Regions from separate parts of the Paenibacillus sp. FSL H3-0310 genome, predicted to be linked through region 2. Evidence: riboswitches for the same ligand, from Rfam matches in the RefSeq annotation. Region 2 holds a riboswitch; each other region holds the start of a gene.
The links. Region 2 has a riboswitch for cyclic di-GMP ahead of MHH63_RS22265 (anti-repressor SinI family protein). Riboswitches for the same ligand answer to the same signal wherever they lie in the genome.

Region 1: linked by a shared signal. The riboswitch ahead of MHH63_RS24905 (NPCBM/NEW2 domain-containing protein) and the one ahead of MHH63_RS22265 (anti-repressor SinI family protein) in region 2 are both predicted to bind cyclic di-GMP.
Region 3: linked by a shared signal. The riboswitch ahead of MHH63_RS21720 (choice-of-anchor A family protein) and the one ahead of MHH63_RS22265 (anti-repressor SinI family protein) in region 2 are both predicted to bind cyclic di-GMP.
Region 4: linked by a shared signal. The riboswitch ahead of MHH63_RS06790 (thiamine pyrophosphate-binding protein) and the one ahead of MHH63_RS22265 (anti-repressor SinI family protein) in region 2 are both predicted to bind cyclic di-GMP.

What each region holds. Positions count from the first base shown of each region.
Region 1 is NZ_JBBODC010000002.1:1,217,705-1,225,576, forward strand. Features, by position in the region: gene MHH63_RS24875 (SDR family oxidoreductase) at 1-276, shown strand, start outside; gene MHH63_RS24880 (alpha/beta fold hydrolase) at 704-1,498, shown strand; gene MHH63_RS24885 (sensor domain-containing diguanylate cyclase) at 1,537-2,526, shown strand; gene MHH63_RS24890 (Crp/Fnr family transcriptional regulator) at 2,778-3,173, shown strand; gene MHH63_RS24895 (EAL domain-containing protein) at 3,364-4,212, shown strand; gene MHH63_RS24900 (hypothetical protein) at 4,329-4,895, shown strand; cyclic di-GMP riboswitch class I at 5,053-5,139, shown strand; gene MHH63_RS24905 (NPCBM/NEW2 domain-containing protein) at 5,398-7,872, shown strand, end outside.
Region 2 is NZ_JBBODC010000002.1:631,387-639,258, reverse strand. Features, by position in the region: gene MHH63_RS22280 (hypothetical protein) at 1-154, shown strand, start outside; gene odhB (2-oxoglutarate dehydrogenase complex dihydrolipoyllysine-residue succinyltransferase) at 635-1,921, opposite strand; gene MHH63_RS22270 (2-oxoglutarate dehydrogenase E1 component) at 1,974-4,841, opposite strand; cyclic di-GMP riboswitch class I at 5,312-5,396, shown strand; gene MHH63_RS22265 (anti-repressor SinI family protein) at 5,424-5,579, shown strand; gene MHH63_RS22260 (helix-turn-helix domain-containing protein) at 5,687-6,016, opposite strand; gene MHH63_RS22255 (TasA family protein) at 6,186-6,794, opposite strand; gene sipW (signal peptidase I SipW) at 6,885-7,475, opposite strand; gene MHH63_RS22245 (hypothetical protein) at 7,477-7,872, opposite strand, start outside.
Region 3 is NZ_JBBODC010000002.1:508,922-516,793, reverse strand. Features, by position in the region: gene MHH63_RS21740 (hypothetical protein) at 1-101, shown strand, start outside; gene MHH63_RS21735 (Kelch repeat-containing protein) at 315-1,565, opposite strand; gene MHH63_RS21730 (ASCH domain-containing protein) at 1,752-2,165, shown strand; gene MHH63_RS21725 (hypothetical protein) at 2,365-2,757, opposite strand; cyclic di-GMP riboswitch class I at 3,253-3,343, shown strand; gene MHH63_RS21720 (choice-of-anchor A family protein) at 3,452-6,013, shown strand; gene MHH63_RS21715 (alpha/beta hydrolase) at 6,160-7,095, shown strand.
Region 4 is NZ_JBBODC010000001.1:1,519,637-1,527,508, forward strand. Features, by position in the region: gene MHH63_RS06760 (ATP-binding protein) at 1-804, shown strand, start outside; gene glpK (glycerol kinase GlpK) at 923-2,416, shown strand; gene MHH63_RS06770 (DNA-binding protein) at 2,437-2,646, shown strand; gene MHH63_RS06775 (ketoacyl-ACP synthase III) at 2,723-3,715, opposite strand; gene MHH63_RS06780 (hypothetical protein) at 3,770-4,213, opposite strand; gene MHH63_RS06785 (carboxymuconolactone decarboxylase family protein) at 4,326-4,694, opposite strand; gene MHH63_RS06790 (thiamine pyrophosphate-binding protein) at 4,705-6,345, opposite strand; cyclic di-GMP riboswitch class I at 6,501-6,597, opposite strand; gene MHH63_RS06795 (methyl-accepting chemotaxis protein) at 6,772-7,872, opposite strand, start outside.

The DNA.
Region 1 (7,872 bases), 590 kb from region 2:
GTAGGCTTGACGAAAAACACAGCTTTTATGTATGCCAACAAAGGGATTCGTTGTAATGCTATCGCACCAGGAGCTACTGCCACAAACATCAGTGCTTCAATGAAAAATATAAATGAATTCGGCGTGAGCCGTACGCAATTAACACAGGCTGTGATCCCTCGTGTAGGTACACCTGAAGAAATCGCACAAGTTGCGTTATTCCTGGCTTCGGATGATTCCAGTTTTGTAAACGGAGCTATCATCGCTGCTGATGCGGGTTGGACTTCCGCATTCTAAATGTTGGTTGTCTACCTCTGCCTCAACAGTTTATCCACGGAGTCTTACGGACCCAGATGATGTTATTCGCAAATTTTCAGCCTTTTGAGAAGGAATTCGGACTCCAGAGACGCTATTTCATATAAATCGGCCCATATTTTGTGTTTTCGCGCCAATAGCTGCAGTGGAGTCCGATAGCAATTCAAATGTGGAATAATGGCGCATTTAAGGTCTACTCGGTCCGCTAACCAATTTTTTCGGACAAAATGTGATCGGATTAAACGCAGAGGTACCCCAGCACGCTACCATTTTGCCAAATGATGACCCAAACGGGAGGCTACATAAAACTCCGCTAGAGATTAATCTAGCGGAGTTTTTTCTACGCTTGATATTTCCAGGGGAACCCTGCAAAATAGAGAGAATGCTAACTATAGAGGAGTTATATGAAATGAACGATGTTATGGTGCGGAATCATGTAAAAGTCATTGGAGCAGGAGAAAAAACTATCCTTTTTGCGCATGGATTTGGGTGTGATCAAAGCATGTGGCAGTTTATCACGCCATCATTTGAGAAAAAGTATCGAATCGTTCTATTTGATTATGTAGGCTCAGGCCATTCAGATTTAAGCGCATATACATCGGATAAATATCATACTCTCCATGGTTATGTACAGGATGTACTAGATGTTATCGAAACATTTGAACTCAAGGATCTTATTTTTATAGGCCATTCTATTAGCTCTATGATCGGTTTGCTTGCTTCAATCGAGCGGCCGGATTATTTTAATAAAATGATTATGATCGGACCTTCCCCACGTTATTTAAATGAGGGAGATGCTTATTTCGGGGGCTTCGAAAAAAGTGATATTACTGAGCTTCTGGATATGATGGAGATGAATTTCGCGGGCTGGGCTAGCTTTATGGCTCCACTTGCGATGAATAATCCTGACCCAATGTTGACTAAACAGCTGGAACGAAGCTTTATTTCGGCCGACCCTATTATCGCTAGAGAATTTGCGGAAGTTACATTTTTTTCGGATCATCGAGAAGATCTGCCTAAAGCGACAGTGCCTACACTCATATTGCAATGCTCGGATGATAGTATCGTTCCTATAGAAGTAGGAGAATATTTACATAGACATATGAATAATAGTACGTTCCGGTTAATGGAGGCCAAGGGCCATTATCCACATATTAGCCATCCCCAGGAGACCATTACTTTGATTAATGAGTATCTTGGGTGAGATGGAGAAGATTATGGTGTTGAAAGGATATTTAGACAATGGATGACCGGTTAAAATATGCGCCATGCGGATATGTTTCCATTACCCATGAAGGAATGATCCTCGATGTGAATCAAACCTTTTTGGATGGGATGGGATATCAACAGGTTGATTTGGTAAATAAACACTTTGAATCTATCATGTCTACAGCCAACAAGCTTATTTTTCATTCATACTTCTATCCTTTTATCAATCTGAATGGACATGTAGAAGAGCTATTTATCAATTTGAAGGACAGCAAGGGGCAAGCCGTGCCTTACTTGTTAAATGGTAGACGCCTTGAATGTGAAGGTGTAGAGGTCATTGATTGTATTCTCGTACAGATGGGCAAACGTATTGATTATGAGCTAGAGTTACGATCTGCGAAGAAGCAAATAGAAGAGGCATATTGGGAAAAAGATCAGGCGCTGGCAAAGCTCAAACAAATCCACCTGGAAATCGAGCAAAAGCAAGCTGAATTACTGGAGATGAATGCCGTTTTAGTAGAGCTATCTACTACAGACAAGCTTACTGGATTAAAGAATAGAAGGTTCCTGCAAGAAAAGCTGGAAGAACAGATTGCAGCGTATCACCGTGATCAGGCGCCTTTTTCGTTATGTATTCTAGATATTGATCACTTTAAAAATGTGAATGACACCTACGGTCATCAGATGGGTGATTATGTCCTGGAGAAATTGGCGAGTATCCTGAAGTCCCAATCTCGTAAAGAAGATATCGCAGCTAGGTATGGTGGTGAGGAGTTTATCCTTCTGCTGCCTAATACAGATTCATCGGATGCCACGGCTATAGCTGAGAGTCTACGACAATTCATAGCCAGCTCCACTTGGGAGATTGGCAGCATTACGGTAAGCATTGGCATAGCTACCTTTGAAGCAACCGATACAGACATCACTCTTCTGGAAAAAGCTGATCAAGCGCTTTACGTTTCTAAAGAACAGGGGAGAAATCGCGTTACGCATATTATGGATTTGAGTGAAAAGCTTCTTTAATTGGAGGCTTTTTTTGTTATTTATAAACGATACATCCTCTTTGCTCTAATTGCTCTAAAATGTCTGTTCCCTTCAAGCTGTGATTCCATCTGAGATCCAGTTTCTCTAATCGTTCAAGCTGTAAAAGGGAATTCGGAATTTCATGAATGGATCTCCTTTGTAATTCGTATTGGCATCAAGCCTATGTGACAACGTTACGATAGAATATAACAGGATGATGATTTATTATCAGTATGTTGGCATACAAAACTATGGAATGTGGATCATACCTACATTATCTATTCGGGGATTATGGCGATCTGGAAGTGATCCATCCCTCCAATATAAGAGTGCTGTCTGCGGTGGCTATGAATGATACTGTATTATTTGAGATTAAACATGAGCCTTTTAAGCAGATGGTTGCCGATTACCCGTTGATTAAGGATCAATTGATGCTGCTGCAAATGGAGCGTTTATTTTTATCGAATCGGTTATTATATGAAATGAAATTTCATGATGCGAGAGCGCGTGATATGATCGGAACGTTAAGGGAGACGGCTACCCTTGTGCTTAAAGATCTGCAAGAACAAAAGATTATTGAGATTCAACATCAGCAGATCACCGTGTTAGACCCGGCGTATTTACTGGAGTATACGGATTTCGATTGAGAAGAGCCGTTCCGGGATCTTTTTCAGAGAATCGATTATTAAAGGGGTTATGAATGTGGCTTGTAATCATTGTGTAGTAAGAGAGCTGAATTTTCAAATCAAGGCTCATGGTGAGCTTAATCTTAGGGTTTTACCTGAGGTTATTCATCACTTGAGTAGAAGTAATACGATACATAAGGTGGAAGAAAATGTGATTACAATTAAGGAGGCTGGGGTGCGGGATTTTCTGGATTTCTGTAATGACCATATGGAGTCGGAGCAGGTTGAATTCCGTATAGATGACCAAACATGGAGACCTCTATCCGAATTACCCACTGTACTTGATATGGAGTGGATTGATGAGGTTATCACTAAGGGTCTTGTTACTTGCTACTTCCAACCGATTGTGAACGTAAGGGAAGAGATTTTTGCATACGAGCTCCTATCCAGATTTAAAAAAGAAGACGGATCTCTTATCTATCCTAATGAGATTTTTGCGGCGGCACGGAATCGTGGGCGTTTATATGCTTTAGACCGGTTATGTAGAATGACGGCTGTAAAATATGCTGCACCCTTAAATAAAAAAACGTTTATTAATTTTATCCCAACGTCGATCTACGCTCCAGAGTTCTGCTTAAGATCAACCGTTGAACTGGCCAATCAATTAGGCGTCGATCCTTCTCTTTTTGTCTTTGAAGTTGTTGAGACGGAGAAAGTGGATGATCTCGCTCATTTGAAAGCTATTTTGACATATTACAAGGATCGGGGATTTGAATACGCTTTAGATGATGTTGGTGAGGGCTTCAGCACGATCGAGATGTTATTGGAGCTTAAACCCCATTACATGAAGCTGGATATGAAATATGTTCAGGGTGTGTCCAGCGATCTGAACAAACAGAAAATAGCAAAGCAATTTTTAGAAAAAGCTTTAGAAATCCAATCCGTTCCTTTAGCAGAAGGTGTGGAGTTTAGAGAGGACTTTGAATGGCTTAAGCAGAGTGGTTATCAGTTGTTTCAGGGCTATTTATTTGGAAAGCCTGATCCTATTCCCAAACAGTAATCCTAATGAGTATATATCCGTCCAGAGGATGAGATGAATTTCAGGTCAGAGTCTGAGTACAGCCAACCCCCGGGGTTGTATAATTTAGGTAATTTGAAAAGGGGGACGGGATAAATATGAAATGGCATCAATTTGTAACGCGCTGGGCGGATTCTAGGGGCTTTGATGGACGAGAGATTGATTATCAATGGCCTTCTCCCTCATTTCCGGTCATCAGTATTCGCAGTAATCTAGGGCGATACTCAGGTCAAGCGTATGGCCGTGGAGGTAAACCCCGTGTGAAGACAGCCGTTGGATTAATCGCTATTGGAGATGTAGCTGTTGGCTTGATTTCCATAGGTGCGATAAGCGTGGGCGTATTATCCTTAGGAGCAATATCACTGGGAATGTGGTTAGCGATCGGAGCAATAGCACTTAGCTGGCTTGGCTTCGCAGTGGGAGCGATTGCGATTGCAGGCGTGGCTGTAGGAGCGATCGCAATCGCGGAAAAAGCGTTGGGGGCCATCGCCATAGGGGATACGGCGTTTGGTGCGATAGCGATAGGCAGGATCGCTGGGGGTGCCATAGCTATCGGACAATGGGCATATGGTGTAATCGCAGTTGGCGAACATGGTTTCGGATTAATTCCCGTCACGGGCGATGTGTGGAATTGGTTCCGGGGTTTGTTTGGATCGGAGAGTTAAGTAGACCTACAGTCCTAAAGGATGTCCTTCTCTTCCGGGATAGTCGATAAATAATATCTATCACATAAGAAAAACTAATTGCAATTACCTATACTCATTTCATACCAATTAATCATGCGATCAGATCTAGGCTTATGTTACTCTTTGAATGTATTCGAAACTTCATAGGCAAACCTATGGAAATGTAGGGACGCAAAGCTATAGGGACTAAGGTTATCATAACTATTGTCAGCCAGCTGCCAAAGAGTGCGTAACGCTTTTTGTTAAAATATAAGAAAGTATAAGTTATAAAACTATACTTAATATCTTATATTTCTCGCTTAAACGCTTACCGTCCTTATAAGGACGCCGAAGGCGTTTATGCTTGTTAAGGTTTAATAAAAATTAAGTCTTAATTTTTAGGCGACTTTATACGCAATCAAGCTACTCTTTTGGGGTAGTTTTTTTTGTGCCCATTTTTGGGCACTGGAGAGATTCATATGACATCTGGGGGTAAGAAGAGATGAAGAAAATGATTGCGATCGCTACATCGGCGGCCATGTTGGCCAGTTTTTCGAGTGAGGCAGGTTATGCTTTAGCAAGTGAGGCAAGCAAGGTAAATGTAACAAAAACAGTGGCGCAAAGTAAGGTTAACTTATTAAGCAACGCCTCGGTTATTCCGTTTGAGCTGTACGGCAAGGATGCTCTAAATGCCTATAATGAGGTTTTTAGAATGAATCCAGCAAATATTAAATCCATCACAAATAACGGTGGCAACTACTCAGGCTCGCCTATAGCTAAGGCTATGGATGGGGATATGAGCACGCATTGGGAGACTGGCAAACCGAATAGTTCAACGTTTACGAATGAGGTTGTGTTTGTTTTCAATGAGTCCACTGAATTAAATAGAATGGTATACGCGGCTAGGCAATCCGGTGCGAAAGGTAAAGGTTTTGCTCAAGAATTTGATATCTACGGCTCCACTACCGATGCGGGTGATTTTACGCTCGTGTCTTCTGGAGAATATACAGGCTCAACCGGTGATGTAGTGGAGATTCAGTTCGCACCTACGGCTTTTAAGAGACTTAAATTTGTCTTCAAAAAAGCGAACCAAGATTGGGCGAGTGCGGCTGAGTTTTCTTTTTATAAAGAGGATAGTGTCTCTGCTAAAATGAAAAAATTATTTACAGATGATACCTTGAGCCAAGTTAGTGCTGCCTTTAATACGACAGAGAAATTAACAGCTTTAGAGAATGAAGTGCAGGCACATCCACTGTATGCGCAGTTTAAAGAAGAGATAGAGAATGCAAAGATCCTTTTGAAGAACCATCAGGTAGAGGCAACGGCAGCCAAGGTTTCGAAGCTAAAAGGGTATGGAACAGCCTATGAAAATGCCTATAGCCAAGCTTATAGAATGCCGAATGCAAACGTATCAAAAGTAACGGTGAACGGTGGAAGCTACCCAGGTACGAAGCCTGAATATATGCTGGATGACCAGCCCACTACGCATTGGGAAACGAACAAAAACAATGATGCAAGCTTCACGAATGAAGTCGTGTTTGAACTAGCGCAAGCGGAAGTGCTGGACAGAGTGGCTTTTTTGGCTAGAGATAACCGCAAAGGATTCCCAGAGGCTTTTGAAATCTATGCATCAGAGACGAGTAAAGGAGAGACCTTCCAACTTGTATCTAGCGGAACCGCGATTAGTACCAATGACTTTCTGGAATTTAAATTCGAACCGACGAAGTTTAAAAGATTAAAATTTAAGTTCACAAAAGCTAATATCAACAGACCTTTTGCGGCTGAATTTAGATTTTATACAGAAGATAAAGTAAGCGAAGCTGTAAATGGTATTTTCACAGATGGAACGATGAGTGCGGTTGTGCCTGCTTATAATAGCGTCGAAGCAATCAACGAATTAGAAGAAGCGGCAAAAGTACATCCGCTCTATCCAATCCTGAAAGATTCTTTGGATTTAGCTAAGAGGCTAGTGAATGGTGAAGTTCAAACCGAAGGCACCATCATTGAGGCGGAACAACGTGGAGATATGAAAAAGCATGCGCAGGAAAACCTGAGAATTGGTTTTGGTACGAACAACCAGCCTACAGGTCTCGTTGCAATGCCTGGAGATACGATCAACGTTTATGTGGATGCAGCTTCTAACGATAAGCTACCTTCTTTAGTCTTTTCTCAACAAGAGGCCGCTTGGAATGTTTGGGCTAGAGGTGTGCAATTGCGTCCAGGTAAGAACATTATAACCGTTCCTGAATTTGCTATGAATAGTTATTATGCACATGAAGTGACTAAGGGCGGCACCGTTTATATCGTAAATCCCTATACAGCAGAGGAACAAGGGAAAGCGCCATTGATCCGCTTCGAAGGTTTAGAAAAGATTCCTTTTATGACCAAGACCACGGATCCAGAACAATTCAAAACCTTCTTAATCACATACAAACAAAGACTAGACGAAGATAAAGCGGCTCATCCAAATGTTCAAGATCGTAAACTCATAGATGTGGTAGAACTGGCCAGCGATCATGTTATTTTCACAGGAACGGCGACGGAGGCGTACAACAAATATATTACGCAAGGAAATAACCCGCTGGACACCGTAACTGGGTATGACACCTGGATGAAGAGTATTTTTGCCTTCTATGGCCTGGATGGCAGTAGCGAGATTCATGATGCCAAGCTAATTCGTGAGAATATTCGCTTGATGCAGCCTTATGGTGCGATGTATGCAGCGGGAGATCATACAGGGATCCAACTTGGAACAGTAGGAACCATGTTAGGTGATTTTAACAAAGCTTATCCGGGCTGGGGACTGAATCACGAAATCGGGCATCGCTTGGCTATGGGTGAACGGGAATATGGCGAAGTAACTAATAATATGGTGTCTATGTTTATGTCTGTCGCGGCGAATTCGATAGATAATCGTATACCGTATGAATCAGATATCTATAAATATGTCCTCGAAGAAAACAAAGTGGTTATGAAT
Region 2 (7,872 bases):
TATCTATAACAAGGTAGTAAGGGAAGAAGTCAGCTATGATTATCTAAATTGGTATAACGAGAAGCAGGATGCGTATTATACACTCACCAGCTATGGAGATACGATTTTGACCCAGGAGCAATTTTTACAGCTGGCTGAGGAGCTATTGAAGTAGAGTTTTGAAGTTTGAGGTTTGAGGTTTGAAGTTTGAGGTTTGAAGTTTGAAGTTTGAAGTTTGAAGTTTGAAGTTTGAGGTTTGAAGTTAGTAGTTAGTAGTTAGTAGTTAGTAGTTAGTAGTTAGTAGTTAGTAGTGCGTAGTGTGTAGTATGTAGTTTGAAGGTGCATGCGCTAAGTTAGTTGTATTATGTGCAATTAAAGTTCACCAATAGCTGTATATAGGCCCTTTAGTTGTATTTGATGCAGCTATTACTGGTTAGATTAGTGGAAATAGAAGTTTTTACGGATTTTAGTTGTAGAGAATGCAATTAGAGAAGAGGCTATGAGCGGATCAGAAATAAATAAGTGTATAAAATACAGTTAAATCGTATGCAAGGAAGGCAGCAATTGGATCCAGATATAAAAAAAGGTATCCCCAAAGCGAGAGCTGTAGGGATACCTTCTTTATATTCTTATGTCTTCGAAAATTCGAAGAGCGTTAGCCTTCTAGCAGTAGTGCTTCCGGATCTTCCAGCAATTCCTTCACTTTGACCAGGAAGCTTACCGCTTCAGAGCCGTCAACGATCCGGTGATCATAGGAAAGGGCGATGTACATCATTGGACGGTTTACGGTTCTTTCTTCGTCTAGCGCGATCGGACGCAGTTGGATCTTATGCATCCCTAGAATACCCACCTGTGGTGTATTCAGAATCGGTGTGGATAACAAGGAGCCGAATACGCCACCGTTGGTGATGGTGAATGTTCCGCCTTGCAGCTCGGAGAGGCTGAGCGTATTGGCACGTGCTTTGGAAGCGAGCTCGCCAATCTGGCGCTCGATTTCCGGGAAGCTGAGCCGATCCGCATCACGGACTACGGGAACTACAAGTCCTTCTTTCGCTGCAACAGCAATACCGATGTCGTAGAATTTCTTAACGACCAGATCTTCACCGTCGATTTCGGCGTTCAGCAGTGGATAGGTTTTAAGCGCACCGATCACGGCTTTGGTGAAGAAGGACATGAAGCCTAGTCCAACTTCATGTTTCTCTTTAAATGCATCCTTGCGGCGCTTGCGGATGTCGAGGATCGCTGTCATGTCCACCTCGTTGAAGGTGGTAAGCATGGCCGCGGTCTGCTGCGCTTCGACCAAGCGGCTGGCAATCGTGAGCCGTCTGCGTGACATGCGCTTGCGCTCCACGTTTTTGCCCTCGTCCGGCGTGGCTTTGCCCGCTGCCGGCTTCGCTGGCTCCGGCTTGCCTTGCGGCGCCGGAGCTACCGGTGCAGCGGCCTGCGGCGCTGCTGCACCATGACCGGACACATCGGCCTGACCAATCCGGCCGATAGGATCACGGGCGCTAACCTCGCCGAGGTCGATGCCGCGCTCCCGTGCCAGCTTGCGTGCGCCCGGCGATGCCAAGGCAGCATGGCTGTCGCCACCTGCTGCAGGCACTTCGGGCGCAGCTACAGGCGCGGCGGCTGCTACTGCGTTGCCGCCTGCCGGAGCCGCTTTAGGCGCTTCGGCTTCGCTTTCAGCACCCCGCGGCGTACTGCCGCTTGCGGCTCCAATGATGCCGATGGCTTCGCCAACGGCTACGTTCTCGCCCGCTTGACGCAGGATGGTGGAGATGACACCCTCCACCTCTGCACTAATTTCCAGATTGACTTTATCCGTTTCCAGCTCAGCGAGCACATCGCCTTGACCTACCGTGTCGCCTTCTTTAACCAGCCATTTGTAGATGGTTCCTTCGGATATGGATTCTCCCAGATCGGGTACTAAGATTTCTGACACAGGCCGTTTCCTCCCCAAACATAATGGTTTACGCTATTGTGATACCGTCCTCTTAAGAGGACGGTACAGCCGCTTGTACGTTCGAATTTGATTTTAGGGCTTCTGTTACAATTCTACGTTGTTCGAAGCTATGCACATCTGCATAACCACTGGCCGGGCTGGAACGTTCCGGACGGCCGATATATCTTACGCCGGCATTTTTCGGTGCGATGGCGCGTAACCGAGGCTCACTATAGCTCCAGCCGCCCATATTTTTCGGCTCTTCTTGCACCCAGACAATTTCCTGAAGGGAGCTGAAGGAGTTTAAATGTTCGCTTAGCTCCTGTTCCGGGAACGGATAAAGCTGCTCTAGGCGAAGAACATGCAGCCATGACCAATCCTTATCCGGTGCTGCTTCCAGTTCTGTTTGGATGTCGATAGCGACTTTACCGCTGCAGACTACGAGCCGTTTAACTTCACTTGGTTTCTGGCCAAGCAAAGATTCAGCTAATACAGGCTTGAATTGTCCTGAAGCCAGCTCGGTTCCGGCAGAAGTGCTGCGCGTATTCCGAATGAGACTTTTCGGCGTCATAATGACTAGCGGTCTAGCATCTTCCTGCCCGCATAACGCTGCTTGGCGCCGCAGCAGATGGAAATATTGCGAAGCGGTAGTCAGGTTAGCGACCGTCCAGTTCTCCTCAGCGGATAGCTGCAAGAACCGTTCCAGCCTACCGCTGGAGTGCTCAGGTCCCTGTCCTTCGTAGCCATGCGGCAGCATGATGACGAGATTGCTGCGCTGTGTCCATTTGGCGCGTCCAGCGGCAATGAACTGGTCAAAAATAACCTGACCCGCATTGGCGAAATCACCATACTGTGCTTCCCAGATTACGAAGGTTTCCGGTGCAAACACATTATAACCATATTCAAAGCCTAATACTGATGCCTCTGACAATGGACTGTTGTATACGCCAAAGGAGGCACGGGAATCGCTTAGCTGATGTAGCGGAGAGAATAAATCTCCTGTTTTACTGTCGTGCAGCACCAGATGGCGATGTGCGAAGGTTCCGCGCTGGGCATCTTGACCGCTCAGTCGGATGGGCGTTCCATTTTTCAGAATGGTAGCGAAGGCTAATGTTTCAGCCAGTGCCCAGTCGACCTTTTCACCCTCATTCAGTGCATCTTTACGACGTTGTAAAATGCGCTCCAGCTTCGGGTAAACCTGGAATCCAGCAGGAACCGTCAACAGTTCACGATTGATCTCCTGCAGGCTGGAGATGGATACCGCTGTAGTGTTTGCCGCTGCGCGGTCCGTTTGTAGAGGAATGAAGGCTTTGGGTTCTTTTTTCTTATGATTGCCTTCCTTCATAGTATCGTACGCACGCTGCAATACGCTTTCTGCTTCAGCATTCATCTTTTGTACGTCTTCGGCGGTAAGAACCTTTTCGTTTTTCAGTCTCTCTGCATAAACCTTGTAGACGGTTGGATGATTGCGAACCTTGCCGTAGACAATAGGTTGTGTGGTTTCAGGATCATCCATTTCGTTGTGACCATGACGGCGGTAGCCGATGAGATCAATTACGAAATCTTTTTTGAATTGATGGCGGTATGCGCTAGCTAAACGTACAGCTGCTACGCAGGCCTCTGGGTCATCAGCGTTGACATGGACTATTGGGATTTCATACCCTTTGGCGATGTCACTCGCATAATGCGTAGAACGGGAATCTTCACTTTCAGTCGTAAAACCAATTCGGTTATTAACAATGATATGGATCGTCCCACCATTTTGATAACCTTGAAGTTTGCCGATATTAAGCGTTTCTGCAACAATTCCTTCACCTGGAAAAGCAGCATCGCCATGCATCAGCACCGCCATAGCTTTACTGGTATCAATCTTCGGCAGTCCTGCAGTGCTCCGATCTTCTTGTGCGGCACGAGTGAAACCTTCCACGACAGGATTGACGAATTCCAAGTGACTTGGGTTATTCGCTAGTGTTATTCTTGTGCGTACGGTTTCTCCTTCACGGACAGCACGGTCTGCACCGAGATGGTATTTCACATCACCTGTCCAACCATAGTTAATGCCTGTGGAGCCTTCGGAAGGGAAAAGCTCCTTGTTCGGAGAATGATGAAACTCTGAAAATATGATATCATAAGGTTTGCCCAAAATATGTGCAAGAACGTTGAGGCGGCCGCGATGCGCCATGCCCATCAAAATATGCTCCGCACCGTCATGTGCAGCAGCACGTACGATTTCATCTAACATCGGCACAAGAGCATCATTGCCTTCAAGACTGAAACGCTTCTGACCTACAAAAGTCTTGTGGAGGAAGGTTTCAAATTGCTCTACCTGAATCAGGCGGTTCAGGAGCTCTTTGCGTTCTGTATTATTTAGGGGTGCTGGTGAGCTGGTGGATTCTGCCTGTCTATTTAGCCATTGCAGTTCTTTTTCTTCATGCACATGCCCGAATTCATAGGCGATAGTCTTGGTGTATGCCTGACGCATACGTTGCACGGCATCCCATCCGGTATGCACATCATTCGGCGCATTTTCCCATATAAGCGTGGCAGGCAGTGCGATCAGGTCTTCGCGGGTCAGCCCATAGGTTTCAAGCTCAAGATATTTTGCCATGGGATTCTGATCGCGTACCAGCGGATCAATTTCAGCGGCCATATGGCCATATATACGAATATTGGCGATTAGCTTGGAAGCTCTTACTGCTTTTCTAAGCCATTCGGTGTCTCCCGAGATGCGCGGCTGAGGAGCCGGTTCGCTATCCGGAGTTAGGGGAGGAGGTCCCGAATTTGTAAAAAGCTCGCGATAATTATTTTCTACGGTGGAGGGATCTTTCACAAACTGTTCATATCTTTCTTGAATGTAGCCTAAATTGGGTCCGTAATACTTACTCCAAATGGATTCGTTATAGGGCTCTTTGGCTGCCATGAATACATCCTCCTTAACGGATGAACTCCATACGTGACATTTTGTGTCAACGCTTACTGGAGCTGTGATGATTGCGGTTTCATTTCTCATCTTATTGTGCTACTTTCGGCCACTGTAATCAATTCATTCTTTCGTCCAATACGTTCGCAAAATGGTATGGGTTAGCTTGTTCTAATGAAAAGAAGGGTGTTTCTTCTCATTACCCATTCTAAAGGCCTATTAAAATGATTCTATTATCCTTATTTTTAACTATTAGGTCAGTAAATATTTATTTTGCTAGTACAATTTATTTTATGTAACGGACGAGTATCGTGATAATCGGACAAGATCTTTGAAAAAAAATCTTTTATTTTTCGTTTTTAAAATAGAAAGTAACCAGGAATCGACACACTTTTCCGCTTTCTTTTTGTATAATGTTATTGCAGATAGTAATTTTATAGTTTTTTAAGTAGATCCTTTCGTGAAAAGGGTCCAGTAAAAGGTAAACTTGCCGAAAGGCAGGGGCACAAAGTCGCGGGTCTAAGGTAGAGATACTATGACAGCCGGATTGCCTGGGGACGTAAAATCTTAGGGGGAGATTTTTTGGAAAAGTCCAACCAGGGTAGCAACAGAGAACAGCAGTTTATTGATCTGGATCAAGAGTGGGTACATTTATTATTAGCAGCTAAGAAGGCTGGCATTAAGGCAGATGAAATCCGCCAGTTCTTTCATGAGAAAACTGTGCAGATCGTGCAGTAATACATTAGAGGGGTTACATATCGAAAAAGGGCACAGCGGTTCTTCGCTGTGTCCTTTTTCGATATGATTTAGTAGAAGAGAGGATCGTACCAGATTAGTAGGAAGTATTAATCCTTTTGATCGAGCTTCCATTTCTGATAGTCCAGAAATTCTTTGAATTCGCGTTTGCTAATGCCTGAGTCCATAGCTTCCTGCACCAATCGGAACCATTCCGAATCTAAATGTGATTCCTCTGCATCATTGGGTTCTCCATAGAGTAGGGCATGAATGGATACCTGAAGCGCGTCAGCGATTTTTTCGATAAACTGGATGGATGGATTGGATTGGATGTTTCTCTCCACGTTGCTAAGATACGACTTAGCCACATCTGCTCTGTCCGCAAGCTCAGATAGGGAGAAACCCTTGTCTAGGCGGAGCTGCTGGATACGTTGGCCCATATTCTGTGGCACTATGCTGACGCCCCTCCGTAATTTTTGTTATTAGTATAGCAAATATCAATAAATCGGACAAAGTTTATTGTAAAGAGAAGAGCAGCAATCTGCTTATCCGTGGCCGGATTCAGGATCTGCTGCTCTTCGAGTATTTTATTAAATTACTTTATTGATCTTAGTAGTCTTTTTTCGCACCTTGTTTAGCTACGAAATCCCAAGTCAGTGTTAAGCTATCGCCTTGGAAAATATTTTGATCTTGGTTATTTTCCACAAATTCGAATTGGACGGAGAAGCTGTCGTTGGTACCGGCTTTAATACCGGATGCTTCGGTAAAGAGTTGATCCCAACCTGTATTTTTTACGAGATCCGGATGCTGACTTTTTAAAGCAGCAAGTGTAGTCTCATAAACTACATTTTCAGGAGAGACGATAGGTACTCCTTTATCATTATTTCTAAGGAATTTAACTTTAATGAACTCGGCTAAATCCAGGTAGTTATCTCCTTTAGCATCCGTGATTTGAGTCGATGTATTCAGAATAATAGATCCGATATCGAGCGAACCATCGTTTTTCAATTTGAAGGATTTAGTTACCGTATCACCTGGTTTCAGGTTAGGAATATTAACGATGACAGAAGGGTCGGAGTTCAGATCGAGCGTGCCCGCTGCGAATGTAGCTGTGCTTTGCGCAGTGTCGCTAAAGTATGCGAAGGTTCCTCCGCCGATTAATGATAAACCCAGTGCTGCAGATGCTACGCCAAGACCCAATGTTTTCTTGATACCCATAATAAAATTCCTCCTCAAATTTGTGTTTGAATTTTTTATAAAATTTATATATTGTATCTTCCGGTTCGTAAGCGGAAGTGGACAATCAACTTAGGGCTGTGTTTCTGTTGGGGGCGGTGAGGCTGGCAGTAGGGCAGCATTTTTCTTTTCTAATGCAGCTACAGCCTTCCAAGAGGTATACAGAGCATAGAGCAGAAGCATCAAGCCAGGCACGATCATGAGGACTACACTTCCAGCTTTGGAAACCGCGAAATTCATAGCGTAACCGACATAGGGTACAGTGACCCCGGTATACTGAGCTACAACATTCACAGAACTGGTAGGGTTCATGTCGGGCGCGTCGTTGTTATCGCCTTTAGTGCGATAAACAGCTTCACCAGTAGCGTTATTGACGGTCGCTTCTACAATCCGGTGAGTAATGAGCAGATTATCTTCATTCCTAAAGGTGATGACATCGCCTGGTTTGAAACGATTCATATCCCCTCCGGGTTTTAATGCGACAATTGAGCCTGTCTGAATTCCTGGTTCCATCGATCCTGAGAGTACGGTTTTGATCTCATATCCGAAGAAAGCAGGTTCACCGCCGGAGGCCTTGGATAACACTACGGCTGCCACCAGCAGAATAAAGATCACAAGCATTAAGCTCGATAGGGTATTATTGATAATTTTTTTAATTCGCATCTTATTCTCCACCTTTCTCAGGTTGAGGGTCCGAAGGAGCTTGGGTTGCTACCGGCGGGGTAGTCGTACTGTCTTCCGCCTTTGGCGTCTCTTGTGGAGCCTCTTGCTGAGGGACATCTTTTGGAATTGTGAGCTCTTCGTCAATTTCCGGCTTAACCGGGTCAGTGGCTGGGGCTTCAGGTTGTTCTTTATTTGGGGCTTCCAGAGCAGTTTCGCCTGATGTTGGAGGGGTTGCCTCAGCTTTCGCTTTATCCTCGGCTTCTTGTTGCCTTTTCTCCTCAGCCAAACGTTCTTCTTCTTTTTTCGCTTCTTCTTCTTTCTTTGCTTGCTCTTCTTCTAGCCGAGCTTTTTCAAGCTCTTCTAGTTTTTGCTCGCGAGTCTGACTGATCAATTGGAG
Region 3 (7,872 bases), 120 kb from region 2:
GACAAGATACTTTTCTCTGGGTACCTGGTTTGAAAAGTGTTATTGAGAGTATAAAATCTGAATTGGATTTGCAACAATTTTTTCTTAATCAATATAAATAGTAAATTTAATGCGTCAATCATAAGTGGTGACTAGCTATTTCATAGGTGTCTTATAAAAAGCTTAATTATATAAATTGAGAATGATACTTTTAATTCAATTAATTCTACATACAGTTTTCTTCCTTTGAATTTGGGAACAATACTAAAGCCTCCATTTATAACTTCATAAAAAAGCCCGTCAATTTTAAATGGTTGGCGGGCTTTTTTTGTTTATTAAATTGTATACTCACTGACTTCAAAGGTTAGTATTTTATCGTAAATGACATAATCTTTTCTACTGGTAAAAGGCCCCTTATTATTATCGTGCTTATTAATGGCATAAGATGCAGTTCCTGCACCAGTTTGTTTATTCTCATACCAATTTATAAAGGCATTAACCTCATCCATACTTAAATCAAATTCTTTTTCAAGTCCTGTATTCATTGTTATGACAAGTATAGCGCGATCACCAGTAGGTTGCTCCGGACCCGGTGTTGGTTCAGGGGTTGGTGTTGGTGTAGGAGTAACTTCAGGTATAGGTATAGTGATTGCTTCTACTGTTGATATAGCGGCAGTTTGATTCGAACCTCCGATGATAAAAATAGTGTTGTTAATTACCGCGGCTGAATTTTGAAATCTCCATGAAGTTAAGTTGGTAAAAACACTCCATGTATCAGTTTGAGGACTGTACTTCTCAACAGAAAGACCATAACCTAAATAATAGATCTCTCCATTTATTACAACTGCGGCACCACCGGATCTTTGAGTGGGCATACTCTTTTTTTCAGTATATGTGTCTAACACAGGATCATATTCATAAAGATTTTTGAAGAATATTGAAGCACCTGCTGCAACATTGGTCCCGCCAGTAATGTAAATTTTATCATTAACAGTAGCGATAAAAGGGCCATTCGGGTTAATAGGCATATTATTTTTAAAAGTCCATTGATTAGTTGATGGATCGTATTCCTCGACGGTAAATAATGAAAGTCCGCTGCTATCTTTTGATCCACCAAAAACGTATATTTTCCCATTGACTACCGCTGAACTTGACCATGATCTAGGAGTTTGTAATGGTGATTTTGTTTCCCAACTGTCTGCTATAGGGTCGTACATTTCAACAACGTTGGTTCTACCCCCGCTATAGTAACCTCCAATAACATATATCTTATCGTCTATAACTGCAGCAGTTGTTGCGGCTCTAGCAGTGGGCATACTTTTTCTTTCAGACCACTTGTTAGTTTCTGGAGTGTACATGTAAGTTTTATTTGTTCTTGTTCCTGTAGCTGCCTCTCCTGATCCATTTGCTCCCCCGAAAATATATATCTTTCCATTCAACTCTGCTGATGCTGATCCCATCAAGTTTATGGGCAAACTAGCTTTTGTTTCCCATTTTACAGTTTCTTCAGCGGATACAGAAAAGGCTGAGAACAGACTTAAGATAAGAATTATAGAACTAAGTAGTAATGTTGTTTTTTTTAACAAAAGAATACAACTCCTTATGTATATTAATAACTATACAAATTTATCTAACTCATCAAAGATTGTCCAAACATAAATTCCTATTTATGAAATATAGTGATAGATAATCAATATATTCTTTTATATTCCATAATAATAATAATTTGTTATTGTATAAAGAATGTATGTAAAACAAAGGGGATAAATATCATGCGGTGTATAACAATACGGCAGCCTTGGGCGACCTTAATTGCTCTTGGTGAAAAAGAGTTTGAAACTCGTTCATGGAGAACAGCCTACCGCGGCGAGTTAGGCATCCATGCCGGAGTGAGGATTGACAAAAAGATTTGTGAACAGGAACCGTACAAATCAGTATTGGCGAAACATGGCTATACAGCGAATAATTTGCCGACAGGAGCTATTATTGCTACAGGTCAGCTCGCGGGATGTTATGTGGTTACTCCAGAGGTGGATTTAAGGGAATGGATCAATGGGAACGAATATGATTTTGGCGACTATAGTGAAGGACGGTTTGCCTGGAAGCTTGAAGGGGTTCATCCATTAAGCCATCCAATTCCAGCTAAAGGTCGGCTAAGCTTGTGGGAGCACTCTACTCACTTCTGAACGGCGAACAATATTTTTAATGTAATTTTTATGTGCCTATCAGCTTTTTTTCAGGTTCGAGGTATATATTAGAGACACCAAACACCCCCCAGTGTTTTGTGGTATATCTCTCTCAGGTCTTGCCAACTCCCATGGTAAGGCCTATTTTTTTGTTCACTAATTGATTGGGGGGAGAGAGCGCAGCGGCTTCTATACAGCTTTACTTAATCTGGTACTGTTCTTCGTAACTCTTAAAAGATGAAATATCCAGCCCTAGATATCTGCGCATATGGATGGCAGCCTGAGCCGCAACAATGTCATTCAACAGCAGCATTCGTTCATGATAGCCACGACATATATACTTGGCTTCAATTCCCGTATTAAGTCTGTTTTGCTCATACACCTTGATTCCCCGTCTTCTCATTTCTGCACGAACATCCCTTAGATCTGTTGTAGCTACTGCAGCAGCTGTTCCAAGCACCTCCAGATAAGGGGCGGGTGTTCGTAAGTGTGTAGATAAAATGGCGGAGTCCCGTTCGAAAGCTGATAAAATCATCGGAAGCAATAAATAAGATTTCACCAGCATGTTGTCCCTGCTTTCTGCTCTATGCATGAATCTCATCACCTCTAATAGGAACGTATATTCGTATTCTACCCCGATATTCCAAAAATAATCAATGGTATTTCTAAACAGCTTATCCAATGTGATAAAATTCACAACTAAATAACGAAGAATAAATTATATTAAAAATTGTAATAATAAAAATTAATGTATCGAACGCAAATAAAGGAGAATTATGATGGAAAAAGAGGGCAGCCTCCAGCGTGGATTGTTTTTTGGTTTAATTCTGAGTGTTCCCTTATGGATATCCATATTGGGCTATATACAGTTACTTTAAAATTTAATGAAAAACCTTATGCGAAGCGCCTTTAGGCGCTTTTTTTGTGTGGTACTAATGCGGGGAATTATCGAAAGGAATTGATTGACAATTGTGGGTGTCGGGAGCTAAACTGTTATTAATTCAAAAGTATTAAAAGTCATAGACTGTTATTGGATAGAATGCTTCAGCTACCAGTTCTGGACTTGCAGTGTAATACATATATATAGTCATGATAATAGCAAACCGTCTGAAAGGGCGGGACGCAAAGTCCAGGAGTCTAAAGTGTCTTAAAGGCACAATGACCGTCCGACTGCCATGAGAAGGGAATTTCACTTCTTTTTGGCGGTCTTTTTTGTTGTTAGGTCCTTTAGAGTTTCTGGTAATTATTCTGATTAATATAAATCATAGTTTTAGGAGGTGTGCCATTTGAAAAGAAGAATAAAACCGTTACTCTCGCTTGTATTAGCTGGGATTTTGACGGTAGGTAGTGGGCTTTCCTCATTGGGAGCTGGAGTTGCTGGAGCTAGCAGTTCTTCTACATTGGGAATTGCAGCGGTCTACAACGTGTTTATTCTAGGGGATATAACGACAGTTTCGGATACGGAAGGAAGGTTTGCTGCTGGAGGTAACGTTAACTTAACCAACTATAGTGTTGGAGATAGGTTGACCGCTGCAGAGGTTTCCCTGACTGACACACTTGTTGTTGGAGGGAATCTTACTTTCAACGGAGGTACTGTTTATGGGAATATCGTGCACGGGGGAGATTTTTCAGGGAATGTAACGCTCCTCAAGGGTGGTACAAAAAGACAGGGGAGTACGATTGACTTTTCAGCAGTAGGTCAGTCTTTGAAGGACAAATCAGCAGAACTTGCAGCATTGCCGGCGAATGGAACAACAGTGTACCAATATGGCAGCCTTACCCTGACAGGTACAGATCCTGCGGTCAATGTTTTTAATGTTTCAGGAGATAACGTCTCTAATACCTACGGAATTACAATAAATGTTCCTTCAGGATCTACTGCAATTATTAATATTGATGGTTCTAACGTAAAAATGAAAAACTTCGGATTTCTACCTAATAACGTGTTGAACAGCAAGAAAATTTTGCTTAACTTTAGCCAAGCTGCGTATCTTGATATGGCAGGCATAGGTGTAATGGGAAGCATACTTGCCCCCTATGCTCATGTTGATTTTATTAATGGTCAGATTAACGGTACTTTAGTGGCGGCTTCACTCAAAGGTACTGGTGGTGGTGAATTTCACCACTATCCATACGATGGTGATGAACCCGGACCAACGCCGACACCAACGCCGACACCAACACCAACAGTGACGCCGACACCAACAGTGACGCCGACACCAACACCAACAGTGACACCAACGCCGACAGTGACACCGACACCAACACCAACGCCAACGCCAACGCCAACGCCGATAGTGACACCGACACCAACACCAACGCCAACGCCGACACCGACGCCGACGCCAACGCCTACAGTGACACCAACGCCGACGCCGACAGTGACACCAACGCCGACACCGACGCCAACACCATGTCCGACGCCGACAGTGACACCAACGCCGACGCCGACACCAACGCCGACAGTGACGCCAACGCCGACAGTGACGCCGACACCAACAGTGACACCAACACCAACGCCGACAGTGACACCGACGCCAACGCCGACGCCAACGCCAACAGTGACACCAACGCCGACAGTGACGCCAACACCGACGCCAACGCCGACGCCAACGCCTACAGTGACACCAACGCCGACAGTGACGCCAACACCGACACCAACGCCGACAGTGACACCAACACCGACACCAACACCGACACCAACACCGACACCAACGCCGACAGTGACACCAACACCAACGCCGACAGTGACACCAACGCCGACGCCGACAGTGACACCAACGCCGACGCCGACAGTGACACCAACGCCGACGCCGACAGTGACACCAACGCCGACGCCAACAGTGACACCAACGCCGACGCCAACAGTGACACCAACGCCGACGCCGACAGTGACACCAACGCCGACGCCGACAGTGACACCAACGCCAACGCCGACAGTGACGCCAACACCGACGCCGACACCAACGCCGACACCAACGCCGACGCCGACAGTGACACCAACGCCGACGCCGACAGTGACACCAACGCCAACGCCGACAGTGACACCGACGCCGACACCAACGCCGACGCCGACAGTGACACCAACGCCGACGCCGACAGTGACACCAACGCCAACGCCGACAGTGACACCGACGCCAACGCCGACGCCAACGCCGACAGTGACACCGACGCCAACGCCAACAGTGACACCAACGCCGACAGTGATGCCAACACCGACACCGACACCAACGCCGACAGTGACGCCGACGCCGACGCCGACGCCGACACCGACACCAACGCCGACAGTGACACCAACACCGACACCAACGCCGACACCAACGCCAACGCCGACACCAGCGCCAACGCCGACAGTGACGCCGACACCAACGCCGACGCCTGAAGCAACACCAACACCGACGGTAACGCCAGAGGTAACACCAACGGTAACACCAGAGGTAACACCAACACCAACGGTAACACCAACGTCGACACCAGAGACTTCGGTGTTCCCGACACCAACGCCATCATCCGTAATTGGCACTATAGTTCTTGCAGAAGATCCCGTGCCGCTTGGGCCTGTAGCTTCGCCGACACCAGCGCCAGTACCAACACCGTCGAATAGCACACAAGTACTTGTTGATGATGATGAGATCCCATTAGGTCCGGTACCGGCAGTGACACCAACGCCAACACCAACACCTGATGAAATCATCGTAGTGGACGATACGATCCCATTAGGTAAGCCACCTGTGAAGGAATTGCCAAAAACGGGTGAATCAAGTCCTGCACCTTACTATGTAGCAGGTTTAGGTTTTGCACTTATCGGATTATTAATGAGAACCAAGTTCTCCAAAAAGAATAAATAATAAAGGGTAGATCAACATAGAGTCGCTTTCGGGAGTGTTCCGATGGCGGCTCTATTTGTATGTCATGATTGCGATAGTTTGGTGCATTCTAAGTAGATGGTATACTCTTGTTGGAAAAGAAATGAAGAGGGGATGGCGAAGGCGAATTGATATGGTTCATTATTAGCGCTGTAATCATCATAGGGATTCTAATCTATGTGGGATTTTTCTTCTATGGTATTGCTATTAAACGAGCGCCAAAGGTATTTCTAAGTAATAATCCTAATCTGAAGGCTGATCCTCCGGTTGCCGGAGCTTCTTGGGGGGAGGGGAAGGATTGGGTCTCTCGCCAGAGCTTCGAGAATATTGAGATCGTATCTGCAGATGGACTTAAACTAAGGGGTTACTTACTCCAATCTAATCGTGCTGCGGGACGCACAGCCATTCTAGCCCACGGTTATTCAGGTAAAGCAAAGGATATGGGGGCGTACGCCAAAATCTACTACGAGACCTTAGGCTTTAACATCCTAATTCCCGATGCAAGAGGGCATGGAGATAGCGCAGGGGATTACATTGGTTTTGGTTGGCCGGAACGAAAAGATTATTTGCAATGGATTGAATACATGATTAAAAAGACTGGGCCCAGTGCTCAAATTGTGCTTCACGGCGTCTCTATGGGCGGTGCTACAGTGCTAATGACCTCAGGGGAAGATCTTCCGCCGCAGGTAAAAGCTATTGTTGCGGACTGCGCTTATACCTCAGTAAAAGCACAATTATCTTACCAACTACGACGCATGTATCGCTTGCCAAGTTTCCCTTTCGTTCAAAGTGCAAGTCTAATCACCCGCTTGAAGGCGGGGTATGGTTTTGGTGAAGCCTCTGCATTAAAACAAGTGCGGAAAGCGAAGGCTCCGATTCTTTTTATTCATGGGGATGCGGATAACTTTGTACCTTTTGCTATGATGAATGAATTGTATGAGGCATGCCAGAGTCCAAAAGAGAGGCTCATAGTACCGCAAGCGGGGCATGGATTGTCTTATGATACGGATAAGGCGGGGTATATAGATGTAGTAACAGCTTTTGTAAGTCGATATGTAAAATAAGTCCTGAACGTAGACAGCGCCCGATATCCGCTAGGTAGCGGTTATCGGGCGCCTATATTTTTCCACACATGACGTAGTCCTTGAATAAGGATCGTACCGTCATGCTTTCTCGTTATATTCATCCCCCGCCGTTCGTGAGTAACGGGTGTCTTGATTCCTTGTTATTTCCAGCAGCCGTGTGGCGAGAATAATCCTTCCAATACGACAAAAGCCCTACCTCTCTTTTGCCCTTGCGGCTCCATTGACCGCGCCAGTGTGAATCGGAATGCTATATTTCGAATTTAATCTCATAAAAAGGAAGAGTACTGCAAGAAAACATAAAGCCTCTTTGTCCAAAATGCCGATGTGTATAATAGTCGGCCTGACATCTTCTTGGTGGGGATATTCAATATATCGAAAAACAAATACCATATAAATATAACACACTATTGTTTAAAAGGCAAATATAATAATGAATTCCAAGATAAGGTTTATTTGATTCTAGAGAGGAACAAACCTCGATAAGGGGCGCTTAGATTTTGAAAGTAACTTAAATTGGGTTAATTGTGAATTATTCCGGAAAAGCTAGTATACCAGAGGAGATGGGCGATCTCGGTGCAAATGGGCTAAAATGTAAGTTGGATATTTTTGCAAACGCTACAAACTTCAACTGAAAATGCCAGAGACGAATGGGTTGTGTCTGCTGGGGTTATTTTGCGTGCCTATTTTGTGAACAGCTCTCTAAAACTGACAATAAACTCCAACATTGATTGAAGGATTGAGGGTAGACCGTTATAA
Region 4 (7,872 bases), on a different contig from region 2:
GGCGTCTGGTCTGTTCATATGGCACCGTTATATTCTGAAGGCAGCATTCGGGGAGTAGTTGCTGTACTGCGGGATGTGACGGAAGAGGTGCGTCTGGAAAAGATGCGCAGAGACTTCGTAGCTAATGTCTCCCATGAAATCCGTACTCCATTGTCGATGATGCAAGGGTACAGTGAGGCTTTATTGGACGGGATGGCTTCATCCCCTGAAGAAAGCAGTGAGCTGATCCAGGTCATTCATGACGAATCACTGCGTATGGGGCGTCTGGTTAAGGATTTGCTTGATCTTGCCCGAATGGAAGCCGGACATACGGATATGATGAAAGCTCAGGTGGACATGAACGAACTGCTGGAACGAGTCTACCGTAAATTTTCTGTACGTGCGAAAGAGCGCGATATCCATCTTCACTTACAGCAAGAGAGTGATATTGCTGTTCTGAAGGCGGCGGATGAGGATAAACTGGAACAAGTCTTAACCAATTTACTCGATAATGCTTTTCGCCACACACAGGGTGGCAAAAAAATCACGGTTCATACAGGAACTTGTGTATTAGAAGGCCGTCGTTATCTTGAGATTAAAATTCAGGATGAAGGGGTTGGAATTCCACCAGAGGATCTGCCGTATATATTCGACCGCTTCTACAAAGCTGATAAGGCGCGTGTACGGGGAGAATCAGGTGGAACGGGACTTGGGCTTGCGATTGTTAAAAATATTGTAGAGTCGCATCACGGGACCATCTCAGCTTCAAGCAAACTAGGCGAAAGTACAACCTTTACGCTAAGACTTCCTGTCGAAAAACAGTAATTCCAAACACAATGTGTGATAGCGCCTCTGACAGCAGAGGTGCTTTTTGTTGAAACAAACACATTAATCTTGTTCATCGTGGAACATATCTTGTAGGTTTTGCTTGGGAGGGCATAGAATGATTTTATCTTTAGACCAAGGTACTACCAGCTCACGAGCCATATTGTTCGATACGGAGGCTAAATGGGTCTCACAAGGTCAATATGAAGTTAAACAATCCTTCCCCCATCCAGGCTGGGTAGAGCATGACCCTGAGCAAATCTGGGCGTCACAGCTCGCAGCGGCAAGAGATGCGATTGCGCGGGGTGGCATAGCAGTTGAGGAGATCTCTGCCATCGGAATAACCAATCAGAGAGAAACAGCTTTAATCTGGGATAAAATAACTGGCAAACCGATATACCCTGCGATTGTGTGGCAGGACAGGCGTACTGCAGAGCAATGTGAAGAACTTAAAAGTAAAGGGCTGGAGCAAGTTATTGCGAGCAAGACGGGCCTTGTTGTAGATGCTTATTTCTCAGCTACCAAAATCTCCTGGATACTGGATCATGTGGATGGCGCCCGAGAACGGGCGAATCGTGGGGAACTTCTAGCAGGGACGATCGACAGCTGGTTAATTTGGAGACTTACTTGCGGAGCCGTACATGTCACGGATGTTACCAATGCCTCACGTACGATGCTGTTTAATCTTCATGAACGGTGCTGGGATGAAGAGCTAATGGAAGAGCTCCGTATTCCGCGTGCCATCCTGCCAGAAGTAAGAATGTCTGGCGGCGAATTTGGAGTAGCAGACAAACAGTGGTTCGGGGCGGACATTCCAATTCGCTCTGTACTTGGAGATCAACAGGCCGCATTGTTTGGACATACTTGTCTAGAACCCGGCAGTGCCAAAAACACCTATGGTACAGGCTGTTTTATTCTAATGAACACAGGCACAGAAGCTGTAGCCTCCAGTCATGGCTTGTTGACCACTGTAGCTTGGGGTATGGGAGATGAACTCTATTATGCCCTAGAGGGCAGTGTGTTCGTGGCCGGAGCGGCTGTTCAGTGGCTGCAGGAGGGTCTTGGTCTTATAGAGGAGCCAGCAGGCTCAGAAGATAAAGCACGGGAAGTAGAGGACAGTGAAGGGGTTATCGTTGTGCCTGCGTTTACCGGACTGGGGGCACCCTATTGGGATATGTATGCCCGTGGAGCCATATTTGGCCTTACTAGAGGCACTACCTCAGGACATCTGGTACGAGCTACATTGGAGTCCTTAGCCTTTCAATCTAGAGATGTAATAGGAGCTATGGAAAAAGACGCAGGCATGCCATTGACCGGCCTTCGTGTGGATGGCGGAGCTGTGCGTAACGATTTGCTGATGCAATTCCAGTCTGATATCCTGGGCAGTGAGGTTACTAGAACAACCTATGCGGAGACAACAGCTTTGGGTGCGGCGCTTCTGGCCGGGTTAACGTCCGGAGTCTGGACACGTGCCCAGCTAGAGAGCTTCAACAAGGCTGAGAGGGTCTTCTCGCCTGAGATGGGTATAACTGAGCGGGAAGGTCGTTACAACGCCTGGAAGGACGCTGTAGCGCGTACCATGGGTTGGGAGAAGCATGAAGGATATCAGTGATAAAGGAGCTGTATATATCTATGGTCAACGGAACCGAATCTGATCTGCCGGGCGGACTATCTAAGCCGGCGCTTCGAGCCCTGCATGGGGCTGGATATGTTCAGCTTCAACAATTCAGCAAGCTTACTGAAGCAGAGCTTCTGCAGCTACATGGATTGGGGCCAAAGGCGATCGTCCTATTACGGAGTGCTCTCGCGGAAAAGGGGCTCACCTTTGCGAGTAAGTCCTGATGTTGCGTTCATATTTATATTAAAAAGCAGCAAGCTTAGGTGAATCCCTAGCTTGCCGCTTTTTGTTATACAGCTCCTAATATTCAATAACAAATGCTACATTTTGCCAACCGGCACCCACTGTCCAGAACAGGACTTTATCACCACGTTCGATCTTTCCAGTAGTTACAGCTTTATGTAGAGCAATAAATGGGCTGCTGGTAGAGGTATATCCGAATTCATCCCCTATGTATACCGCTACATTGCGATCAATGCCGACTTTCTCACACATCTCTAAGATATTAGGCAATGAAAACTGTGAGAAGCAGGCTGCTTTAATGGCTTCAGGCGCGATATTGTTGTTAGACAGTAGAGTACGAATAGACTCAGAAGCAGCATCTATGCAAATGGAATTATCAAAAGGAATAAACTTCACATTAAACTCTCCAGCCGCTACACCTTGTTTACCCAGTTTAGCCAGGCCTGCGCACGGGAACTTGGAATTATCGCAAACACAAGGATCCGTTTGGTAGATAGAGTCAATGAAACCGACCACATCCTCAGCTTGTTCAAGAATGACTGCCGCCGCTGCATCACCGAAGTTAGCGTAATAGACTGGATCATTCTTATCGGCATGAGGGGTTACATAATCGGAGCCGATGACCAACGCTCGTTTAATCCTAGGATTCGCTTGCATCTGACGGCTAACCTGTTCCACAGAAGCCGTCATACCCGCACAATTAGCATTACTGTCAATGCAGATCGTATGGGATGCGCCTTTGATCAAACGGTGAATCATTAATGAGTTGGTAGGAAAGATATACTCAGGAGTTTGACTTGCATAGGCAATAAGGTCGATATCGGCACCTGTGAGACCACTTTTCTCCAGAACATTCCTGGCAGCCTCAAAAGCCATCGTAAGGGAATTCTCATCCGCATCCTTAATACTATACCGTGTAATACGACCTAATGCGGATAATAGACCTCGAATATCAATGCCTTTTTCGTCAAAATGCTTAATGAAAAAGTCGTTACCAACTATATTGCTGGGATGATAGATATCAATGCCTTTAATACGAATTCCGGTCATAATACGCCTCCAGGAAAGCAGTAAAATGTGGCCTACATATTAAGATTAAAAGATCTAGACTGTAACCGCAGAAATGATCTCGATGTTATCGAGTCCAGCTTTACGGCCAAGACGGGAAAGCTGCATTTTGAGGATCGGGTTATTTTCAAGCGTTAGATTTACTTTTACAAATCCATCATTCTTAAACATTACAAAGCAGCTTTCTAAAAGAGGTACAACATCTGGTGCAGTTACATTTAGCTTTCTGCAGTCGATTTTTAGTTCATAGTCAGCTGGAGTAATTGGATTGATAGTTTGTTGATAAGCTTGAATAGATTTTAGACCATCTTCTTCAGAAAATGTTCCATCTAACTCAATGTTAATAACCTTGTTTGTAGTGTCTGTCTTCAAAACGAAACTTCCCATGCCTAAATCTCTCCCATAGATTGAATTTGTCCAAAACAGTTCGACTGCAATATCCAGCCATGTATATCCATTTAGCTGTTTTATAAAAGTCAAAATTCGACACTATACAGCAAGTAATGGGATATTCCGACTCTATTATAGGCATATTTTTCAAGTGTATGCAATAATAAAGTCGAATTTTGTATATTGTTGTCGAACTGTTGGGTTATTGGATTTCTTCTATGGTTGCAAGCAGGATATTAAAAGCTGTAATGATTCTAGGTGCCCCTATAACGGGTACTAAGTGTAATAGAATACCTTTAAGCTGTTCTACGGTAACTCCAACACGAAGGGCCATGACATAATGAACGCCCAACTGTTCGAATTGACCCATTGAAATTAAAGATGAAATGACTGCGATTTCCTTCCAGTCAGGGGCTATAGTATTACGTTGAAAAATATCGCCATAGGCATTCCCCATAATAAATTCAGCCAAGTCAGGGAAGTGGTCTTTAATTGGAGCTAGTGCTTTTGCGCCATAGTCTCCTGATAGATTCGTGAAGTGGTTGAGACCACTGTTGATATTTTCCTTCATGGTTAGCCTCCTAGTTTAGGTTCAAAGTACGGTGTGCAGTCGGAGGGACTTCATCACGGTCTGTTAGTAGTTCAATAACGGCAACATGGTTTAGAGCTACCGCATCTTTAATTGCAGCTGTGAATTCATCCGCATTCTCACATTTGTAGCCTTTAGCACCTAGAGATTCAGCGAATTTTACGGCGTCCATTGGTACTTCATATAGAGTTCCATCGATACGACCTGTGGTTTTCTCCATACCCTTAAGAGCCATATCTAGTTGCTTATTATTGACCACGATAAAGATGACAGGGATATCTTTGCAGACAGCGGTGTTAATCTCAGCGCCGAGCATCATGAAACAACCATCACCTGTAATGCAGAGGATAGTTTCTTCAGGAGCAGCAACTTTTGCACCAATAGCCATGCCGATCGAATTACCCATGCAAGCAAAATACGCATCAAAAACAAAGCTGCCCGGTTTCTTAACCTTGTACCATTTTGCAGCGTGGAATCCATGACTTCCATCATCAACGAAAATTGAATTATTATAAGGGATCAAATCACTTAAAGTGCTCATTACCGAAGCAAGGGAAAGATTCTTGAGGGTTGGAAGCTCTTCTGAATAATCCGCATCGGCCAAAGCCTCACGTTTGGTGATTGTGTTTGGGTCAATATGATTTAGGCAGTGCACCAAATTATCGCGCAGGTCCCCAGTGACCGGTATCGTTTTGGACAATAGTATTTTTCCGACAAAGGTTGGATCAATATCAAATTGAATTAAAGTTGCTGGATGATTCTCCCGTTTAAGATTACAGATGGTCATATCACTTAAACGTGATCCAAGCACTATAAATAAATCGCTTTTATTCAATAAATCGTCCCCGTGGGTCGAACCGCCAACGCCAATAGGACCATGATAGAGTGGGTGATCCCAGACTATAGCCCCTTTTCCACCTGGAGATGTTACTACAGGAATATTAAAAGTTTCTGCGAGTTGAACAAGCTCTTTATGTGCTCCGGAGCGGTTAATTCCTTTACCCGCAATAATCAAAGGATTCTTAGCAGCTTGAATAGCATCGATGACTCTATCGATATTAGCTTGACTAATTAGAGATTCTCTTTCTGGGATTACTATATTGCATTCTTCCAATACTTCAGTTTGTACATCAAAAGGAATACAAAGATGAACAGGACCCCGTTTGGTCAGGGCCACAGAAATCGCATGATTAAAAATAGTACCAAAGTGATCCCCACGTTCAACCAATTTACTGAACAAGGTGGCAGGTTTGAACATATCAGCTAAATCAGCCAGAAAAGAGGTGGAGTCCTGACATTGAGGAATTCCAAGCTCTGTAATGGATTGGTGGCCGGTAATAAATAGGACAGGTAGGTTGTTAGCTTTCGCATGTGCTGCTGCTGTAAGCAGGTTAGTTCCCCCAGGACCCGAAGTACCAAATGCTACGCCTAGGTTACCCGTTTTCAGCGCATACCCTGCTGCTTCGAATCCGGAGCTTGCTTCATGTCTGCCGGGAATAAATTCAATACCGTAATCCACCATCTTTAGAACTATTGGACAAATGGATTTGCCAATGATCCCAAAAGAATGGGTGACTCCAAGGTTACGTAGTGCTTCCGCCATGTAATCTGCGACTGTCTTCAAAAGAAACACCTCACAAGTTTTTTGATATATATTAGTTATTAATCTACCGAATAGATACGATAGATCAATATACTCAAAAAGTAAAAACCTGTGCTCTATAGTAAGCACAGGTTGGTGGCATAAGGCACCGCTAAGACTGAACAATAGTTCAGCCGTCCTGGTTCCTCTGCAACCTGGCAATCATGGCCTCAAACGAAAAAATGAGGCTGTAGATCCATGGTTTTGCGTCATCCTCTTTCGAGGATTTTGCCAATATTAATTTATAGTTGATAAGAATAATTTTCCTTTACAATATATTCCTCATTAATTTTTGTCAACATAATCCGCTAAAAAAACTCGAAATTTGACGAAAGTCTTGTCCAAGAGATGAAGTTTTGCCTCGCGAAAAAAACTGCCACCTAAGACTCAGCTTAGGTGGCAGTTGATAGTTTTGAACTAGAATTTAAAGATATGAATGGTTTTTTGCAGATTAAATACGGCCTGGGTCATTTTTTCCGTTTCTTCTGCAACAGACTGCAGGGCATTAATCTGTTCATTCATAGCCGCCGATACCTCTTCCGTGCCAGCAGCAGTTTCTTCGGTGATTGCTGAGATATTCTCAATTGCACTGGAAATTTTCAAGGCACTTTCTAGCATAAGATCACTCTCCGCAGAGAATGAAGAGATTTGCTCGGTAATGTACTGCACGCTTTGTACAATTTGTGCGAAAATATGGGCAGATTGAGTGATCATTTCATTCTGAACCTGCACAACCTCTTCATTGATGGCAATATTATCGATGGCTTGTTTAATATCTGACTCAATGCTGCGGACCAAGCCGAATACTTCTTTTGTGGATGCCGTAGATTCTTCAGCAAGCTTGCGAACCTCTTGAGCTACAACGGCAAAACCCCGACCATGCTCTCCGGCACGAGCAGCTTCGATGGAGGCATTCAGTGACAGCAGGTTGGTCTGCTCAGCGATCTCTGTGATGGTCTTGGTGATCATCGTAATCCCGCGGGCATTTTGTGAGAGAGCTTCAATAGTATCAGCCACTTTTTGTGTAGCCTCTATGTTTTTACGCATGCCTTCAGCCTGTGTATCTACGGATTGGCGCCCTTGCTCGACAAGTTCTAAGGTATGTATTGAACGTCTGTTCATTTCTTTGGTGGAGTTCGTATAATTGGATACTTTAGTTTCAATGTCTTTAATGGATTCTGTCATATCAGCGATATCCGTAGATATTTCATTTGCACCAAGAGCGAGCTCAGTAGAAGAAGAGGCTACTTGTGCCATGACAATTTTCAGGTTCTGGTTCTTATCTTCGATTCCGCGGCTTGCATCCATAACTTGACGGGTGATCTGCGATGCATCGGTCAAAATCTTCTTGAGCTTATCAATCATTGTGTTAAAGGAGCGGCTTACGTCACCCATTGAACCATTTTCGTCCGCTCTGCTAGTGAAATCACCCTTCGAAATACTGTGAGATACATTAGCAATATCATCAAAAGATGATGTAAGCGTTCTCTCCACGAAGCGAGCAACAGGTAAAGTCAG